Megalodesulfovibrio gigas DSM 1382 = ATCC 19364: one gene and its partner. The protein of the gene in region 1 binds, or shares a complex with, the protein of each later gene. Links are inferred from orthologs where the notes say so. Each region holds a gene or a part of one and is shown in the gene's direction. Other genes may lie near its edges. The genes, in order: rimM and rpsS.

Region 1 (3,302 bases):
TCGAGAAAGCCCAGGAAGCCATGGACGAGCAGGACGCCATGGCCATGGGCGAGAAGATGATGCGCGCGGAGTTCGATTTTGAGGATTTCCGCAAGCAGATGCGTCAGCTCAAGAAAATCGGCTCCCTGGACGGGTTGATGAAGCTCATCCCCGGCATGGGAGACTTGCGCAAAAAGCTGGGCGAGATGGCCCCGCCGGACAAGGAACTGGTCAAGGTGGAAGCCATGATCAATTCCATGACCGTGCAGGAACGCCGCCAGCCCAAGCTGCTGCAGGACCCCTCCCGCCAGCGGCGCGTGGCCCGCGGCTCCGGCCGTACCGAGCAGGAAGTGGCTGCCCTGCTGACAAATTTCTTCGGCATGCAGCAGATGATGCAGCAGATGATGGGTGGCGGCAAAAAAGGCAAAAAGGGCGGCATGCCCCAGATGCCTCGCATGCCCAAAGGCATGGGCGGCCTGGCCCGTGGCCTGGCCGGCAGTGCGCCAAAACTGCCCCCCGGCATGGGCGGCATGGGCGGCATGCCCGGAATGGAAGGACTGCCCGGCATGGACGGCCTGGGCGGGCTTGGTGGAATGGGCGGCATGGGCGGAATGGGAGGCATGGGCGCAGGCCAGCAGCCAGCCCCGCCCAAAAGCGCATTCACCAAAAAGAAGAAGTCCACGCGCAAAAAGCGCAAGAAATAATTCGAGCTATTCAGCAAGGAGACCGCAATGGCCGTGAAGATTCGCCTCACCCGCATGGGTTCCAAAAAGCGCCCCTTCTACCGCATCGTCGCCATGGACGTGGAATGCCGCCGCGATGGCCGCGCCCTGGAAATCCTGGGCTTCTACAACCCCATGGTCAACCCCGCCGTGATCAATCTGGAGATGGACAAGCTCGCCAAGTGGCTTGACCAGGGCGCCGAACCCACGGATACCGTCAAGTCCCTCATCAAGCAGGTCAAGAAGGCCGCCGCCTAGGTGCGCCGTGCTGCCGTGGCTGGCTGCGTTTGCCAGCACGACGCGAGACAGGGTCCGGGAGGCCGTATATGTCCGACTCCATGAAATCGTTCATCGACTATGTCGCCCGGTCCCTGGTGGACAATCCTGACGCCGTGCAGGTGACGGTGAAGCCCGGGGACCAGGCTGACGTCATCGAACTCACCGTGGCCAAGGACGACCTGGGCAAGGTCATCGGCCGGCAGGGCCGCACTGCCAAGGCCATCCGCACCGTGCTTTCGGCCATCTCTGTCCGGGAAAAGCGCCGGGCAGTGCTGGAAATTCTGGAGTAGCGCCTCCCGTCGCCCACGGGCGGGACGCAGCGGAGGCGGGCCATGGCGTCGCAACTGGTCCTGGGCCGGGTGCTCAAACCCCACGGCGTGCGCGGCGAGCTCAAATGCGCCTGCCACGCCGAGGATGTGGAAGCCTTTGTGGCCCTGGAACGGGTCTGGCTGGCGCGCGGCCAGGCAGCGCCCAGGGCCTTTGCCGTGCGCAAGGTCCGAATGGCCTCCCCGGCGGAACAGGTGGTGCTGCTGCTCCTTGAGGGCATTGCCGACCGCACCCAGGCCGAGGCCTGGCGCGATGCCGACATCCTGGTGGACGCCGCAGACCTGCCCCCGCCCGATGACGACGAGGTCTACATCGAAGATCTGCTGGGCGCCGCGGTCCTGCTGGCGGACGGCACCCCCCTTGGCATCTTCGAGCATCTCCTCGAAACGGCCGAGGAATACGACGTCTGGGCCATCCGCTCTCCTGGCGGGCAGGAAATTTTGTTTCCCGCCCACGAGGACTTTCTTGTGGAAGTGGATGCCGCCACGCAACGGATCGTGATAGATCCTCCCCCAGGGCTGGTGGATATCTATCTGGCCGAATCTTCGTCCGAGCCGTTGCCCAAGGAGGCCCGCCATGACCAGTCAGCACGCCCCGACGGCAGTGGGGAGACGCCCTGACGACATTGTCGTCTCCAGCTGGATGGAGCTCTGTGAGCGCGTCTACGATCACAGCTGGCAGCCGGACATCCGGCACTTCCGCGCCAATTACGTCTTCCGCGGCCTCTCGGACATCAGTTACCCCCTGAATACCAGCCTGCAGCGTCTGGGCGGGCCGTATCCGCAGCTGGAATACCATCTGCTGCGCAATTTCAAGAAGTACGGCACAGCGGACAACCGCGACGCCACCCAGTCCGACTGGTGGTGGTGGGCTGTGGCCCAGCATCACGGGCTGCCCACCCGCCTGCTGGACTGGACCTACTCCCCCTTTGTGGCCATGCACTTTGTCACGGCCAACATGCAGCAGTATGACCGCGACGGCGTCATCTGGGCCATGGAGTTCGTCAAGACACAGCAGCATCTGCCAGCCCGGCTGCGCACTGTGCTGGAAGAGGCCGGCGCCAAGGTGTTCACCGCCGGCATGCTGGAACGCGCGGTGCGCAACATCGGGGACCTCGCCTCCCTGCCCCGGGAAGCCGGGGAAGAGGAGCGGCCGTACTGCCTGTTCTTTGAGCCGCCGTCCCTGGATGCGCGCATCGTCAACCAGTTCGCCCTGTTCTCGGTCCTGTCCGACGTCACCATGCGCCTGGACGACTGGCTGCTGAACCACCCGCAGCTCTGGCGGCGCATCGTCATCCCCAAAGAACTCAAGTGGGAAGTGCGCGACAAGCTGGATCAGGCCAACATCACCGAGCGCATCCTGCTTCCCGGTCTGGATGGCCTGGCCATGTGGCTGGCCCGACACTACAGCCCCAGCCGCACCCCGGCAGAATAGCCATGCATTTTACCTGCATCACGCTCTTTCCGGAATTCTTCGCCTCGCCCATGGCCTGCGCCCTTATGGGCAAGGGCGTGGACAAGGGCATCGTCTCCTTCGCCACGGTGAATCCGCGGGACTTCGTGACTGGCAATTACAAGGGCGTGGACGACCGGCCCTACGGCGGCGGCCCCGGCATGGTCATGCAGCTGGAACCGCTGTGCCGGGCCATCGAGTCCATCCCGCAGCCCGGCCCGGTGCTGCTGCTCACGCCTCGGGGGCGGCCCTTCGATCAGGCCATGGCCCGGGAACTGGCGGCCCAGCCGGCGCTGACCATCCTGTGCGGCCGCTACGAGGGCGTGGATGCCCGGCTTGGCGCACTGCACCCGGTCATCGAGGTCAGCCTGGGGGATTTCGTCCTCAATGGCGGCGAAGCCGCGGCCCTGTGCCTCATGGAGGCCGTGGCCCGGCTGGCTCCCGGCTTCATGGGCAAGGACGAGAGTGGGGACGACGAGAGTTTTTCCAATAGTCTTTTGGAATATCCGCATTATACGCGCCCGGAAGACCACGCCGGCCACC
Region 2 (3,044 bases), 310 kb from region 1 along the record:
AGCCTTTGATCTCAGAAAAGGCCACGCTGGCCAAGGAGAGCGCCAATCAGGTGATCTTCTTTGTCCATCCCAAGGCCAACAAGATCGAGGTCAGGAAGGCAGTGGAAGAGGCCTTCAAAGTCAAGGTCGAGGCCGTGAACATGATTCGCCAGCGTCCCCGTCTCCGTACCAAGTTCGGTCGCGCGGTTGGCAAGGAGTCCGGCTTCAAGAAGGCCTATGTGACCCTGGCCGAGGGCGAAAAAATCGAGCTGTTTGAAGGGGTCTAGTCATGGCTATCCGTACCTTGAAGCCCACTTCCGCCGGCCGGCGTTTCCAGACGATTTCCGACTTTGCCGAAATTACCCGGCAGGGTCCTGAGAAATCGTTGACGGAAGGGCTTACTGAGAAAGCCGGCCGTAACAACAATGGTCGCATCACTGCCCGTCGTCGCGGTGGGGGCCACAAACGCTTGTACCGCATCGTCGATTTCAAGCGCGCCAAGTTCGACGTGCCCGCCAAGGTGGCGCACATCGAATACGATCCTAACCGCAGCGCCCGCATTGCCCTGCTGCACTACGCCGACGGCGAGAAGCGTTACATCCTCGCGCCGTTGGGCCTCAAGCAGGGCGACACGGTGACGGCTGGCGAAACCGCGGACATCAAGCCCGGCAACGCCTTGCCCATGCAGAAAATTCCTGTGGGCACCGTCATCCACAACGTGGAGCTGCACCCTGGCAAGGGCGGTCAGTTCTGCCGCGCAGCTGGTACGTATGCCCAGCTGGTGGCCAAGGAAGGCAAGTACGCCCTGCTGCGGCTGCCCTCCGGCGAAGTTCGCAAGGTGCTTGCGCATGGCCTGGCCACTGTGGGGCAGGTGGGCAATCTTGACCACGAGAACATCTCCCTGGGTAAGGCTGGCCGCAATCGTTGGCTGGGGCAGCGTCCCAAAGTGCGCGGCGTGGCCATGAACCCGGTGGACCACCCCATGGGCGGCGGCGAAGGTCGCAGCTCGGGCGGCCGTCACCCCTGCACGCCATGGGGCAAGCCGACCAAGGGCTACAAGACTCGCGACAAGAAGAAGGCGTCTTCCAAGCTCATCGTCAAACATCGTCGCGCGAAGTAATCATTTTTAGTCGAGAAGGTATTGGAGGAGCGCATGCCTCGGTCACTGAGCAAAGGTCCCTTTGTGGACAACCACCTGGTCGCCAAGGTGGATCGGGCCAACGAATCCGGCGATCGCCGCGTCATCAAGACCTGGTCGCGCCGTTCCACCATCGTGCCTGAAATGGTTGGGCTCACGTTTGCGGTGCACAACGGCCGCAAATTCATCCCGGTCTTTGTGACCGAGAACATGGTTGGGCACAAGCTGGGCGAATTTTCCCCCACGCGAACCTACCACGGCCACGCCTCCGACAAAAAGGCCAAGGCCGGCAAGAAGTAGCAGGGCGCCTGGCGCCTGGGAGCAGGGATCATGGAAGTCAAAGCGACCGCAAAACATATGCGCATCGGCCCCCGCAAGGTGCGGCTGGTGGCTCGCAACATCCAGGGGCGACCGGTCGAGGATGCGTTGAACATCCTTAAGTTCACCCCCAAGAAGGCAGCGGAAATGCTGACCAAGGTGGTCTCTTCCGCCGTGGCCAACGCCGAGCAGCTTCCCGGGGTGGATGTGGACTCGCTGGTGGTGAAACAAATTATCGTGGACCAAGGTTCTTCCTGGAAGCGGCATCTCACCCGCTCCATGGGTCGCGTGAACAAAATTCTGAAGCGCTCCAGCCACATCACTGTGATTGTAGCGGAACAGGAATAAGGCGAGGAGACGGCCGTGGGTCAGAAAGTCCATCCATACGGGTTCCGGCTCGGCTACAACAAGAACTGGTTGTCGCGCTGGTATAGCAAGAAGGAATACCCTGCCTTCGTGTACGAGGATCATCAGATCCGCAAGTTCGTGAAAAAGCTGCTCTATCATGCTGGAGTGGCCAAGATTGAAATCGAACGCGCAGGCGGGAAGATTCGCATCATCATCCATACTGCCCGGCCCGGCATTGTCATCGGCCGCAAGGGTGTGGAAATTGAAAAGCTGCGCGGCGATCTGAAGCGGAAATTCGGGCACGAGTTCGCCATTGAGGTGAACGAAATCCGTCGCCCTGAAATCGATGCCCAGCTGGTGGCCGAGAACATTGCCCTGCAGCTGGAACGCCGTGTGGCATTCCGCCGGGCCATGAAGCGGACACTGTCCCTGGCTCGCAAGTTTGGCGCCGAAGGCATTCGTGTGGCCTGTTCCGGTCGTCTGGCCGGTGCGGAAATTGCCCGCCGCGAATGGTACCGTGAAGGTCGCGTGCCCCTGCACACTCTGCGTGCGGATCTGGATTTCGGCGTGGCACGCGCCAACACCACGTATGGCGTCATCGGTGTGAAAGTGTGGATCTACAAAGGTGAGATCCTTGACCAAGAGGCGGTGCAGTAATGCTTTCCCCAAAACGCGTCAAATTCCGCAAGATGCAGAAAGGCCGGCTGCGCGGCATGGCTCTTCGCGGCAATTCCGTGGCGTTCGGCGACATCGGCCTGAAGGCCCTGGAGCACGGGAAGCTCTCCAACCAGCAGATCGAAGCAGCTCGTGTGGCCATGATGCGCCACATCAAGCGCGGCGGCAAGGTCTGGATCCGCGTCTTCCCGGACAAGCCGGTGACGGCCAAGCCCGCGGAAACCCGGCAAGGCTCCGGGAAAGGCGCGCCTGTCGGCTGGTGCGCGCCGGTGAAGCCTGGCAAAGTGTTGTATGAAATCAAGGGTGTGGATCTGGAGCTGGCCAAGGCGGCGCTGACCCGTGCAGCGCACAAGCTGCCCATCAAGACCACCATCGTCGTCCGCGAAGAAGCGGTCTAGGAGGACGATCATGGATGTCAAGGAACTGCGCGGTCTGTCCGTCGAGGATTTGCAAGGAAAGCTGGCTGGCTTTCGCGAAGAGTTGTTCAATCTGCGCTTCCAGCATGCCACGGCCCAGTTGGAAAATACCGCCCGCCTCCCCCAGGTGAAAAAGACTATCGCCCGTATTTTCACCCTGCTGAAGGAAA

Evidence for each region.
Region 2: the proteins of rimM (region 1) and rpsS are in contact, whole or in part, in a crystal structure (PDB 3A1P), measured with the Thermus thermophilus proteins. The link is inferred for Megalodesulfovibrio gigas DSM 1382 = ATCC 19364 from one-to-one orthologs. Residues at the interface, in WP_008632437.1 of Thermus thermophilus: Val4, Glu5, Ile6, Gly7, Arg8, Arg22, Gly23, Glu24, Val26, Leu84, Glu85, Glu86, Gly87, Arg88, Tyr89, Tyr90, Tyr91, Phe92, Leu94, Asp111, Ile112, Leu113, Asp114, Ala115, Gly116, Ala117, Gln118, Asp119, Val120, Ile122; in WP_011173711.1 of Thermus thermophilus: Lys28, Arg29, Leu30, Lys32, Thr48, Gln56, His57, Val58, Pro59, Val60, Tyr61, Thr63, Met66, Glu73, Phe74, Pro76, Thr77, Arg78, Arg81, His83, Gly84, Lys85, Glu86, Ala87, Lys88, Ala89, Thr90, Lys91, Lys92, Lys93.

Annotation. Positions count from the first base shown.
Region 1 is NC_022444.1:3,281,725-3,285,026, reverse strand. The notes cover bases 130-3,119. They hold rimM (ribosome maturation factor RimM), read left to right. Parts: upstream 130-1,312; coding sequence 1,313-1,927; downstream 1,928-3,119. Other genes in these bases: trmD (tRNA (guanosine(37)-N1)-methyltransferase TrmD), read left to right, coding at 2,744-3,119; DGI_RS14455 (FRG domain-containing protein), read left to right, coding at 1,884-2,741; DGI_RS14465 (KH domain-containing protein), read left to right, coding at 1,040-1,270; rpsP (30S ribosomal protein S16), read left to right, coding at 711-959; ffh (signal recognition particle protein), read left to right, coding at 130-683. Outside these bases: more of ffh, read left to right, coding at 1-129; more of trmD, read left to right, coding at 3,120-3,302. UniProt on the Escherichia coli protein: One of at least 4 proteins (Era, RbfA, RimM and RsgA/YjeQ) that assist in the late assembly stage of the 30S ribosomal subunit.
Region 2 is NC_022444.1:2,972,096-2,975,139, reverse strand. Bases 43-2,774 are described here. They hold rpsS (30S ribosomal protein S19), read left to right. Parts: upstream 43-1,132; coding sequence 1,133-1,417; downstream 1,418-2,774. Other genes in these bases: rplP (50S ribosomal protein L16), read left to right, coding at 2,440-2,774; rpsC (30S ribosomal protein S3), read left to right, coding at 1,799-2,440; rplV (50S ribosomal protein L22), read left to right, coding at 1,448-1,783; rplB (50S ribosomal protein L2), read left to right, coding at 269-1,099; rplW (50S ribosomal protein L23), read left to right, coding at 43-266. In the rest of the region: more of rplW, read left to right, coding at 1-42; more of rplP, read left to right, coding at 2,775-2,856; rpmC (50S ribosomal protein L29), read left to right, coding at 2,867-3,044. UniProt on the Escherichia coli protein: In the E.coli 70S ribosome in the initiation state it has been modeled to contact the 23S rRNA of the 50S subunit forming part of bridge B1a; this bridge is broken in the model with bound EF-G.